DNA from 3 places in the Cohnella boryungensis genome. Region 2 is predicted to be linked to each of the others. Evidence: riboswitches for the same ligand, from Rfam matches in the RefSeq annotation. Region 2 holds a riboswitch; each other region holds the start of a gene.
The links. Region 2 has a riboswitch for cyclic di-AMP ahead of ACFO1S_RS25125 (hypothetical protein). Riboswitches for the same ligand answer to the same signal wherever they lie in the genome.

Region 1 (4,282 bases), 180 kb from region 2:
GTCTGGGTACGGACGGGGTTTTTGTTCCAGCTGTTCTTCCGGCTCAAAGAATTCATCTCGTATCCGCTGCCGATCTTTGGCAGCCTCATCCAGATTGTGCTCACGTTTATCATTCCGTTCGCCTTCGTCAACTATTATCCTGCCGCTTACCTGCTGGGCAAAGACAGTCTGCTGATGCCGGTCTGGGGGATGTGGATCGTCCCAGCGGTCGGTCCGCTCGTCTACTGGCTCGGCTATGTCGTCTGGATGCGAGGTGTCAACAAGTACCAGGGAGCCGGGGGATAAGAGCAGCAAGAGGCCTCCCACGACGTGAGGCCTCTTGCGCATGGTTGCAGATAATACGGAGTAAGCTTGCGTGCATTATCAATAAATATTTTCGTTAAAATGCTGATGGGACACCCTTTGTGCTTGAGAAGGGAATTAGTTAATGATATTAATCTTCCGTTATAGTTAACATAATTATACTTATGTTAATTTTGAAAAACGATGGTTGACCAGAAAATAGAATGACGGTTATTATAGATGAATAAAGTCTATGAATCAGTTTAATCCAATTAAGGATATGAGATATCCTTAAAAGCTTTTTATTAGACGAAAAGGAGCGAATAGAAATGACTTCGGAGTTTTTTAATGAGAAGATTTGGGAAGACGCCTGGAGGAATGATCAATCGACCACGATCCACAAGATGAAATTGGCGGGGATCGACAGCACGCATGCTTTCGACGATAAGGCGGAGGCCTTTAATGCCGAGGCGTTCAGCGAAGAGGGACGGCGGAGAGCGAAACGAATCATGAACTGGATAGAAGGACAAGGCGTAGATTTCAAGGATTCGACTATTCTTGATATCGGTGCCGCTTCTGGCGGATTTTCGGTCCCGTTCGCGGAAAGAGGCGCCGCCGTGACTGCCGTAGAGCCTTGCCTTCCTCTGGTCCGACTGCTTGAGAGCAATACGAAAGAGCTTAACAACCGAAGTGTTGATATTGTGCCTGAAGATTTCGAGGACATTGAGATCGAGGCTAAGGGCTGGAAAAACGCTTTCGACCTCGTATTCGTATCCATGTGTCCGGTTATTGCCGACTGGGAGAGCGTAGAGAAGGTGCTGAGCTGCGCTCGTCAATATTGTTACATGAGCTTGTCGGCAGGCTTCAGGGAGAACAGCCTGGCGAACGAGATATTGCCGCTTATCAGCGATCAGCCTCTGCAGACGACCGGGCAGCTGGAAATGGCTTACCTGCTCCACTTGCTGTACATCAAGGGTTATGCTTACGAGTCGCTGATTACCAAGGAAATGAAAACGATGGAGCTTACCAAAGAAGCGGCGACCGCAAATGTGTTGAATTGGTTTAAGCAGCACGGGCTTCCCGCAGATTCGCAGCATCGGGATATTATCGCCGCGTATCTGGATCGGACCTACCCGACGGATAAGGTAACCTTTCAACAGGGAGGGCGCTTCGGCAAGGTGCTGGTGCGCCTGCAAGATCAGAGCATGTATTCCGGAGAACGGCGAACCTAATAAGAACTATTCAGTTGACGAAGAAGAGCCCTTAACGTTAGGGCTCTTCTTCGTATTGCAGCAGGGCGTATGTATCGAAGAAACGCAGAGCGACAATGAAATTCGAATAGAAAACAAGAGACGAGTTCATGTAAGCGTTATTTCGAACTGAATTGTTCATTAAAGCGTTTAATGGCTTCGCTTTTGCCGTTTGGCAATCCGACATGGATGCAGTATGATCATTCCGTAAGTGATATTCACTGTACGCTGAGCTTCCGAAACAGGAAGGCGGGGGAACCAAAGCGACGATCGATCTTGAGCGTCGCAAGGGGTGAATCGGGAAATGCAGGCTGCTTGCATCCCGTAGGGCGACTCTAAACGCCCGAATCCGACAGCTAACCTCGTAAGCGTCGTTAGAGAGGGTGAAAAACTTCGGTGCTTGACGGCCGCGGGGGGATCCTCTGCGGTCTTTTTTTCTATGCACAAAACGCGGCTTGCGCGGATATTGGCCTATCAATTATGACACATTAAGGAACGGTGATTTCTTTGAGATCAAAAGTGAAAAGATGGCTGTTGGGCCGGCCGCTCAAGTCGAATGAACTGGGAGAGCAGCGACTTAGAAAAACGAAAGCATTAGCGATACTTTCATCGGATGCCTTGTCCTCGGTCGCCTATGGTCCGGAACAGATTCTGCTCGTGCTGATGACGGCGGGCGCGGCCGCTTTCTGGTACTCCATCCCGATTGGGATTGGCGTTCTTATTCTGTTGATGGCGCTGATCTTGTCGTATCGTCAAATCATTTTCGCTTATCCCCACGGCGGGGGTGCATATGTCGTCTCCAAGGAAAATCTCGGGATATCCGCCGGTCTAATTGCGGGCGGCTCCTTGTTGGTCGATTACATTCTTACGGTTGCTGTTAGTGTATCTGCAGGAACAGATGCCCTCACCTCGGCGTTCCCAAGCCTTCATGAGCACAAGGTCGCCATTGCGGTGATGTTTGTCATCCTAATTACGTTATTGAACCTGCGAGGGGTGACGGAGTCTGCTTCGCTGATGGCTTATCCGGTTTATTTGTTCGTGCTGGCGCTTTTTATTCTGATCGGGGTGGGCTTGTACAATATCCTCAGCGGTCACGCTTCGCCTGATCTGCACACTTCGATCGGCACGCCGGTAGCCGGAATCAGCCTGTTTCTTCTCCTTCGCGCTTTCGCTTCGGGGAGTTCTGCCTTAACCGGCGTAGAGGCCATATCCAATGCAATTCCGAACTTTAAGACTCCTGCTTCGCATAATGCAGCCAAAACGCTCATGGCTATGGGAGCTCTGCTGGCGCTCTTATTTTCGGGCATCGTGTTGCTGGCTTATTACTACGGGATCGTTCCGAAGGCGGAAGTCACGGTCGTATCGCAAATCGCCGAGCATACGTTCGGTCGCCATTTCATGTACTTCTTCATTCAAGGAACGACGGCTATGATTCTGATTCTCGCGGCGAATACGGGATATTCGGCCTTTCCGCTGCTTGCCGTCAATCTGGCCAAAGACAAATTTATCCCTCGAATGTTCAAGGTAAGAGGGGACAGATTGGGCTACTCCAACGGCATTATTATGCTCGGTGTGCTTTCGATTCTCCTGATCGTCGTGTTCAGCGGGGATACGGAGCAATTGATTCCGCTATATGCCGTCGGCGTATTTATTCCGTTTACGTTATCTCAGACGGGAATGAGCCTGAAGTGGATTCGGCAGAAGCCTGATGGATGGGTTCCCAAGCTGATCGTGAATCTGATCGGAGCGCTCATTAGCTTCACGGTCACGCTGGTCTTCTTCATCACCAAGTTTTCGCAGGTCTGGTCCGTTCTCCTGTTCCTGCCACTAATCATATTCCTGTTCATACGGATAAGAAAGCACTACGAAGCCGTCGGGGAGCAATTGAGACTAGCCACTTGCGAGCCGGCGCTGCCGATCGAGGGGAATATCGTCCTAGTGCCCGTATCGGGAATTACACATGTTGTAGAGCATTCGCTTAACTACGCCCAATCCCTCGCTGCGGACCAGATTATCGCGGTGTACGTTCCGTTCGAGAGGGAGGAGGAGCAGCGCTTTCAAGAGAAGTGGCGGGACTGGAAGCCGGATATTAGGTTAGTTACGCTGCATTCGCCGTATCGGAGCATCATTCAACCGTTAACCCGATTTATCGACTCGATTCAGCGCAAGGCCAGCGAGTCAAATTATCAGGTTACCGTCATCATTCCGCAATTTATTCCCAAGAAAGGCTGGCACAACATTCTTCATAACCAGACGAGCTTCATGATTCGCACGCATCTGTTGTATCGCAAGGATGTCATAGTGACGACCGTTCCTTATCATCTAAAGAAATAACAAGTGCGCGTGCGCTGGCGAAAACCCATCCGCCAAGCTGCTTTGATAATAGTGGCTTGGCGGATTTGCTCCAAGAAAAGCGCAGGTTTAATCCTTGACGCAAGGTAACATAATAGTTATTGTAGATATGTAGAGTCTTTTTTTCGAGGTGATTATGAATGAAGTACTCAAAGGCTACCGATTATGCTCTCCATACCATGCTCTTTCTTACTGTAGCCACCCCGCAAAAACCAATGGGCGTACAGCAGCTGGCGAAGCGGCAAAATGTGTCTCCAACCTACTTGTCCAAAATACTGACCAAGTTGGTAAAGGCGGGCATGATTGAATCGATAACAGGTGTGAATGGCGGCTATCGACTCAAACTAAATTGGGAGAATATTTCGTTCCTAGATATTATCCATGCGATAGAAGGCTCG
Region 2 (4,282 bases):
CGCCGAGTGGTGTCAAGGTGTCGTGCATATTGTTGACCGATCCGGTCGTCGCCGCAGTCGTAACCGTCGTAAACAAGGTCGACTGCGCAATCCCGAACCGGACTTCCTTGCCCTCCATGCTTCCTTGCGAAGCGTCTATTCCGAGCGCGTTCAACGCCGGATTTCCCCGCAATTCAGACGTGTATACAATCGAGAGGAAGGCAACGAACAAGATGAGCATCGAGCTGAAGATGACCCATCCCTGCTTTTGATTTCGCGCAAATCGACCGAACGTATAGGTTAGTGCGGCCGGAATGCACCACATGGACAGCATTTCGAGCACATTCGTCAGCGGACTAGGATTTTCAAATGGGTGCGCTGAATTGACGCCCATAAACCCACCGCCGTTCGTACCCAAATGCTTGATCGATACCAGAGAAGCCACAGGACCGATCGCGATCTGCTGTGTCCCGCCTTCAATTGTTGTCGCCTCGACAGCAGCATTCAGCGTTTGCGGCACTTTCAAGCCAACCAGAGCCAGCGTCACCAGGATCGCCATCGGGATAAGCAGGCGAGTGTGCGTTTTAACGAAATCAGTGAAGAAGTTGCCAAGCGTCTTTCCTTTGCCGGTCAAACCGCGAATGAACGCGATCGCTACGACGATGCCGGTTGCCGCCGATGTGAACATCATCATCATAATGACAGCCATTTGCGAGAAGTAAGAAAGTCCCGTTTCGCCGCTATAATGCTGCAGGTTCGTATTCGTCATAAAACTAATGACCGTATTAAAAGAAAGCGACGGCTCCATGTTATCGATGCCGTTCGGATTGAAGGGCAACCCTTTCTGGACGCGTAAAATCAAATAACTGAGCGCCACCAATACAACATTGGTCAATATCAAACTGAACGCGTACCGTTTCCAGCTCATATCGGCACGATTTTTCAAACCGGTCAGCGCATAGATCAGCTTTTCCAGAGGACCGAATACTTTGTCCGTACGGTTGGGCTGATTGGAAAACACATGGAATATATAGGTCCCCAAAGGTTTGACCAACAAGACTAAAATCAGAATGACCGCCGCCAGCTGCAAAATGGCCATTTTATGCCCTCCTCAAGCCTATCGTTATCGACTCGTTTAAAACTTTTCCGGATTCAACAAGGCAATCACCAGATAGCCAAATAGTAAAACTGCAACAACCGTTACAATAATCATGTGCGGTCTCCCTCCGCTTCCTGCGCAACCGTTCCGCACCAAGCCACAAATAAGCCGCACAATCCGAAGGCGCTGGCTAGAATCAGTACCATTGCGACATCCAGCATGATGAATCAACCCTCCCATGGGACATTCCCCTTACGAATTCGATCTTCACACGTCGAGCAAAAACGAAACATCATCGCTCCGGCTATGAATGACGTAGTTGGCGCCGAGTCCTTTGTAGACGAGCCTTGGATTATCGCTTCCCGTGATCACATAGATCGGCTTCCCTGTCCACGAACGGCAAATTTGAAGATATCGGCAAATCAAGGGCAAGCTTCTTTCGAACAGAAATACCTTGCCTACCGGCAGATCCGGAATGGTCCAGGTTTGCCGCAGCACCGTATCGACCATAATGATGCTTTTCACGCCCAATACTTCCAATCTCGACCTCTCCGCTTGATGATTTGCGATCGCCGCATAGGGAATATCCTTAATTTGCAGCGCTTTGATAAACTGCTCCCCTATTTTGTTGGGAGCGGAGACGAGTATGAATTCATCTTGGGCTTGCATAACGATTCGCCTCCATTCGGTTAGGCAACAAAAAAAGAAGCCTTGGAAAAGAGGACTCTTCCGCGGCTTCCCGATCATGACTCAGCTGTCCTGACCGACTCGCGACAATCGTTGCCTCTTCGTACGCTTGCGAGGTTAGCTGACGGATTCGGGCGCGAGAGTCGCCCTACCCCCGGCACCGAATGTGCCGGGCGATTCACCCCGTGAAGCCATGATCCGGCTTCTGTTGGTTCCCCCGCTCCTTGACATGCAAGGACTCAGCGTTCTAGATATTAGATATTCAGCTCCGGTTCCAGACCGCCGCCCGGAGGGTAACTACGCTTCTTCCTCTCCTTGAATCAACTTCCTTCCGCAGAACGGTTCACCTGACAGGCAGACAAATTCGGGCGGTGAGAGGCGCCGCAGCTTCGTTTCATCCTAAGCGCGCGAAGCATTTGTCCCTGACCTTTCCGCACGGCTTGCTCTCACACAAGCTTCGGATCGTCTTATAGCCGCCGATGTCGTCCCAACTCCTACCTGAATCGAATCGCGGGTTCAATTCATGGTTTGTATCTTACTTCTGGAAAAGGTGCCTGTAAAACTATGCAAGCCAGATTTTCATTGAAATACGGGGGAATTTAACCTTTTCCGATAATTTACGAATAATAATCATTCATTTTCTTTTGAATTCTGGTTAATTCGGAACTTATCATGATTTTTATGTGATTTTTACACCTCTTGATGGTTTCTTTTCTCTCTTTTTTGTATTACCCTTTAGCTATAAGAAGTGTCGAAAACTTGGATCAACGGGAAGAATGCCTATGCTACATTTGAAATCCTTATGGACAACATGGAAGCCTTATATAGTTACTGCGCTGCTTGTCATTGGCATGACAGCGGCCATGCATCCGATTCGCCTGGCTTTGGATGTCGTCAATATCGCGCTGCTCTTTTTATTTCCAGTGCTTTTAAGCGCTGTCTCGTGGGGGCTGCGTCCTGCGCTCTACGCAGCAACGCTGGGGGCGCTGGCGTTCGATTTCTTCTTCGTCTCACCTCTCTTGAGTTTTACCGTGGCGGATCTGCGTTACTTGATCTCGTTCGGCGTCTACTTGGCCGTTGCCGCATTAACAGCCAGCTTGGCAGCAAAGCTAAAGCGGCAATTGCTCTATTCCAGACAGAGGGAAGCCCATTCGGCGGCTCTTTATGAGATCAGCCGCCAGATGAGCGATATGACGGATATCCATTCCTTATTGGCCAATGTCTCCGCGCAAGCTTCCCGAATTATCGGTACGGACATCGCCATTTACTTGTCAGATCATCGGAATCGTCTGGTACTCACTCATCGTTCTTCTGTTCAAAGCGATTGGGGACAGGGTGAGACGGAGAAAGCTACGGCGAAGCTGGCGTTCGATCACGGCGAAGCCGTCGGATACGGAACTTCCGCCCTGAGAGACTCTCCGGGCTATTACCATCCGTTGCGAACCGAAGATCGCGTGCATGGGGTGCTGGCCCTCAATCTGAAAGAACGGAAGCGCGAGTTCACGGCTGAGCAGCAGCGGATGCTGGAAGCGCTCTGCGACTTGGCCGCCAGCGCCATTGATCGCGTGAGGCTGGCGGAAGAAGCCAAAATCGCGCACTTGACGGCCGAATCGGAACGGCTGCGCGCTGCGATTCTGGATTCGGTTTCCCATGAGCTGCGCACCCCATTGGCAGCGATTATCGGCTCGGCAACCAGTCTGATCGATGGCGACCATCTCTTCACATCCGAAGATCGAATGGTGCTGCTCACAACCATCCGGGACGGCGCCCTCCGAATGAATAGGCTTGTCGTGAATCTGCTTAGCATGGTGCAGCTCGAAAGCGGAATGCTGCGCCTGCGGAAACATTGGTGCGATGTAGAAGATCTGATCGGGGTAGCGATAGCGCAAGTCAAGGACTTTCGCCAGTATCGGAAGCTGAGCGTGCAGTTGCCGGAAAACGTCCCGATGGTGCTGGGCGATGAAGTGCTGCTGGAGCAGGTGCTGGTTAATGTCATCAGCAATGCGATCAAATACAGCCCGGATGGCAGCGACATCTGCATCGCGGTGTCCGATAAAGAAAACAATTTGATAATCGAGGTCGCCGATCAAGGCGTCGGGCTTGAGCACGACGAGTACACGCGCATTTTCGAAAAATTTTACCGTGCGCAAACAACCCGTCAAGTGACGGGCACGGGACTGGGATTGGCGATTTGCAAAGGCATTGTGGAGCTTCATAGCGGCCAGATCACGGGAAAGCGCAACGACCCTCGGGGAACGGTTATTTCGATTACACTTCCCCTGAATCCGCAAACCAAAGCAAACGTGGAGGACGACGAGGATGAATGAGCCAAGAGCAAATATATTGATTGTCGACGACGAGCCGCAAATCCGCAAAATTCTGAAGATGACCTTACAGGCTCATCATTATATCGTTCATGAGGCAGAGACAGGCGAGGAAGGCTTGCAGCAGGCTTCCCGGATGTGCCCCAATTTGATCATACTCGATCTGGGATTGCCGGATATATCAGGAATGGAG
Region 3 (4,282 bases), on a different contig from region 2:
CGCCTCCCGCATGCATTAGAACAACCGATCCCGGCTTGACCGAGCGGGTTACGTTGCGGAATATTCGGCCGGCCCCCAGTTGACGCCAGTCGGACGAATCCACGTTCCAGTTCACAACCGTATAACCGCGCCTCTTGGCCCACTCCAGCTGCCTCGGAACGATTTCCCCGTATGGCGGGCGAATAAGTCTCGGCCTGAAGCCCACGATGCCTGCGATCTCTTGCTCCGCCCGGGAAATCTGCTCCTTCATCTTCTCCAGGGACAGCTTGGAAAAGTCCGGATGGCTGTAGGAATGGTTGCCGATGTTGTGCCCCTCTCGATGAATCCGCCTCACCAGCCCCGGATGCTTGCCCGCACGGGTTCCCACCACGAAGAAGGTCGCTCGCACCCTCTTCGCCTTCAGGATGTCCAGCACCTGAGGCGTAAACCGGGGGTCGGGAACGTCATCGAATGTCAACGCCACCTTGCGCGACTTTCCCGATGCCGACAGCACGAATACGCCCTCATACCGGCGCTCCATCTCGCTCCAGCTGATCCCGGAGGGCTTCGCGCTAGCGGCCCCTGCGGCGAAGCATTGGCTCCACAAAACCAAAAGGGCGACAGCTCTCGCTATCCCCCTTGCCGTTTGTCCAAGGCGCGACCTGGTCATCGCCATACCTCCCCCATACCGCTCGTCTTACCGTTAGCCTGAGCGATTGGGATTGATTTCATTCACACCGCGTTGATCGATTCCTGGAACTGCTCGATCTGATCGTTCGTACCGATGACGACCATTACGTCTTCCGTCGCCAGCACATCCTTGGCTGCGGGAGCGATAATAATTCCCTTCGGCTTGTTGATCGCCACGATGCTGCACCCGAAGCGCCCCCGGGGATTGACATCGTCCAGCGATTTGCCCGACCAGCATTGGGGAACCGCTAGCTCTGCAATCGTATATTGCTTGGACAGCTCGATGTAATCAAGCAGGTTCGGGGAGACGAGCTGATGCGCCACGCGCACGCCCATATCCCGCTCGGGGTAGATGATTCGGTCCACTCCCATTCTTTCCAGCACGCGGCCGTGCAGATCGGATACCGCCTTGGCGACGACCTTCTTGACGCCCAACTCCTTCAGCAGGATCGTGGCCAGAATGCTCGCCTGGATATCGTCGCCGATCGCGACGACGCCGCAGTCGAAGTTACGGGCGCCGACGGATCGCAGAACCTCTTCCTCCGTCGCGTCCGCCAGCACCGTATGCGTCAGCACGCCGGAAAGCTCCTGCACCTTTTCTTCGTCGCGATCGACGCCCAGCACCTCATATCCAAGCTTAATGAGCTCCCGCCCCAGACTGGAGCCGAACCTCCCAAGACCAATGATGACGAATTGATTCATTTTCATCTCTTTCTCCGTCCCCTACCCGATGATGATCTTGCCTTCCGCATGCCGGTAAAGCGGCCTGCCCGCCTTCGGGCCCAATGCATAGGTGAGCGTCAGCGGTCCTAGTCGCCCGATAAACATCAGAAAAATGATCGTCAATTTGCCGGCCGTCGTCAAATCTCCCGTAAGCCCCATTGACAAGCCGACCGTTCCGAAGGCGGACGTCGCTTCGAACAGGATTTTCAGAAAGCTGGCATCCTCCGTCGTCGCCAGTATCATCGTGCCGAGCATGACGATTCCGATACAGAACAGCGTAACCGTGACCGCTTTGTACACCCGCTCCTGCGCAAGCCGCAGACGGAACAGAACGACGTCCTCCTTGCCGCGAATCATGGCCAGCACCGCTCCCACCAGCACCGCGAACGTCGTTGTCTTGATGCCGCCCCCCGTAGAGCCCGGAGAAGCGCCGATAAACATCAGAATGATAATGAAAAATTGGGTCGCCTGGCGAAATTCCGAGATGTCCACCGTAGTTACCCCGCCCGACCGGGTCGTTACGGATTGAAACAGCGCGACGAGGAGCTTGTGCCCGAAATTGTCGCCCCCGATCGACTTGGTATTCGTGAATTCAAAGATGAAAATAATAAGCGTCCCGATCAGGATCAAGGCACCGGATACGGTAAGCACCACCTTTGTATGAAGCGAGAACTTTCTTTTGTGCCGCAGATCGAACAAATCGGCCAGCACGATAAAGCCGAAGCCTCCGAGAATGATCAATACCATCGAGACAACGTTCATGAACAAATCGGTGGAATAGCTGGAGAAGCTGCTAAAATCTCCCGACAGGTCGAAGCCCGCGTTGTTGAATATCGAGATCGAATGAAACACCCCATGATAGATCGCTTGGCCCAGCGGCATATCGATCGCAAACCGCGCGCTAAACAGCAAGGCCCCGACCGTCTCCAGCGCCAATGCGTAGAGAATGACCTTGCGCACCAGACGGACAAGTCCTTCAATGCTGCCCTGATTGAGCGATTCCTGAAGGATCAGCCTTTCCTTCAAGGAAATTCTCCTTCTCAGAATCAAGGCAAACAGCGTCGCCATCGTCATGAAGCCGATTCCGCCGATCTGGATCAGCATCAGAATGACCCAGTGCCCGAACGTGGAGAAGTGCGAACCGGTATCGAACAGCACCAGTCCGGTCACACACGTCGCGGAGGTCGCCGTAAACAAGGCGTCCACGAACGACAGCGGCTCGCGGTCAACGGTCGAGAGCGGCAATCGCAGCAGCACCGCCCCGAGGAAGATAATGAAGGAGAAGCCCAGCAGCAAGGTTCTGGGAGGCGAAGCGTTAATCCATTTCAAGGCCTTTTTATACACGGTACCACCCTCAAATTCCCGTTTTCGCAAGCTTTGGCGCAACAAAAAAGCACTGGAACCCCAGTGCTTGTAATTTCGCACACGATTCCTGTTCGGATATAGCCTACGAGGTTAGCTGTCGGGTTCGGGCTCGAACAGGCTGCCCTATCCATCGCAACGATCGCGCGAAGTGGAATTCACCCCTGGATTTTCGAATACAATGTAACTTGTACAAGAAATCCGTTGGTTCCCCCATTTTCTGCATCAGAAATTCGGCTATTCAAGTTGGAAAAATGACGTACCTACGCATTATAGTCTTTACTTTCAAGGCGGACAACATCAAAAAGGGGGCAAACCGACTCGTTTGAACGATTATTGGAGAGGCTTTCCGCATGTTCTGGCACCGGGCTGTCATTATCGTTCCTTTTGCTTTCATTTTCGTTGAAAATGCGAGATACTTAATGAAAAATCAGGCTTGCGGCTAGATTAAGCGGGCTGTAACCGTTTTTTTGAGCTTTTTCCGCCTAAGGAGTGAAGACTGTTGAACCCTCAAGATCGCATGAACCTCGATAAACGATGGGTATGGGCCGCCGCGGTCGGACTGGTGATTTTCCTGTTCATTCAAGTATTCCCGATAACGGGTCAATTGTTTGCCGTCTCTTCCTCCAGCGTGCTGACGCGCGCGGAAGCCAAGCAGCAAGCCTTAAAGCTCGCCGGCGATAACTTCGGCCTCCGGCCGGACGAAATCGACTCTACGACAGTCACCCACATGACCGATAGCAAAACGACCGGCTATTTCTCGAAGAACAAGCTATTAAACGTGTATGACAAGCAGTGGGCCGATTTCGCGCCTACCGACGTCTACGCGATCAAGGTCTATGCTCGCGGCCTGGAAGGGGCCTTGGTCCTCTCCATCGATATGGAAAACGGTCGCCTCGTTTCCTGGCAGCACCTTGTCGCCGGCTCCGTTTCCGCCAAACCGCAGAGTTCGGAAGTAAGCGAGCTTACGGAATCCCGTGCTTCCCGGGCGCTGAATTATGCGGCCATGTGGAGCATCGACACTGAGCGCTGGGAATGGAGCGGCGTTGCATCCGCAAGTAACGTTTTCGAATTTGTTTCCCGTCAGTCGCCCATCGGAGAAGCCCAGCTGCGGCTGAGAATCGCTGTGCCGGAAGGCTACGAGCCATCCAGCTCGGCGAAGCCGTCGTGGCAGGGCGGTTCGGTGACCTATAGCGTGGATTTGCCCGCATCCTTCAACGAATACATGAAGCAGCAGCAAAAGTGGGCCTCCCTCCTTTCCGCCTTCGGCTTCATTTTGCCGCAAGTGCTGATGATGATTCTTGCCATCATCTACGCCGGCACGCTTGGCGGTCTTACCTCGTACCGCAGGGGGATCTTTTTGGCAGGTATCTATTTCGCGCTATACGCGAGTCTGACGTTTAACATGATTCCCGGCCTTAGGGCGGAAACATGGGAATCGGGTATTCGCATCGGAGATCAGGTCAATCTGGTCTTTAGACTCGTGACGTTCGGGGTAATGGCTTTATTCACGTATTTCTCCGCCGTA

Region 1: another riboswitch for cyclic di-AMP. It lies ahead of ACFO1S_RS24290 (APC family permease); the one in region 2 lies ahead of ACFO1S_RS25125 (hypothetical protein).
Region 3: another riboswitch for cyclic di-AMP. It lies ahead of ACFO1S_RS10660 (TrkH family potassium uptake protein); the one in region 2 lies ahead of ACFO1S_RS25125 (hypothetical protein).

What each region holds. Positions count from the first base shown of each region.
Region 1 is NZ_JBHSED010000065.1:126,652-130,933, forward strand. Features, by position in the region: gene ACFO1S_RS24280 (ABC transporter permease) at 1-285, shown strand, start outside; gene ACFO1S_RS24285 (class I SAM-dependent methyltransferase) at 612-1,514, shown strand; cyclic di-AMP (ydaO/yuaA leader) riboswitch at 1,749-1,919, shown strand; gene ACFO1S_RS24290 (APC family permease) at 2,040-3,866, shown strand; gene ACFO1S_RS24295 (Rrf2 family transcriptional regulator) at 4,025-4,282, shown strand, end outside.
Region 2 is NZ_JBHSED010000065.1:307,791-312,072, forward strand. Features, by position in the region: gene kdpA (potassium-transporting ATPase subunit KdpA) at 1-1,078, opposite strand, end outside; gene kdpF (K(+)-transporting ATPase subunit F) at 1,115-1,192, opposite strand; gene ACFO1S_RS25125 (hypothetical protein) at 1,346-1,747, opposite strand; cyclic di-AMP (ydaO/yuaA leader) riboswitch at 1,856-2,020, opposite strand; gene ACFO1S_RS25130 (ATP-binding protein) at 2,548-4,092, shown strand; gene ACFO1S_RS25135 (response regulator) at 4,085-4,282, shown strand, end outside.
Region 3 is NZ_JBHSED010000015.1:212,055-216,336, reverse strand. Features, by position in the region: gene ACFO1S_RS10670 (polysaccharide deacetylase family protein) at 1-649, opposite strand, end outside; gene ACFO1S_RS10665 (potassium channel family protein) at 712-1,377, opposite strand; gene ACFO1S_RS10660 (TrkH family potassium uptake protein) at 1,393-2,736, opposite strand; cyclic di-AMP (ydaO/yuaA leader) riboswitch at 2,821-3,003, opposite strand; gene ACFO1S_RS10655 (CPBP family intramembrane glutamic endopeptidase) at 3,257-4,282, shown strand, end outside.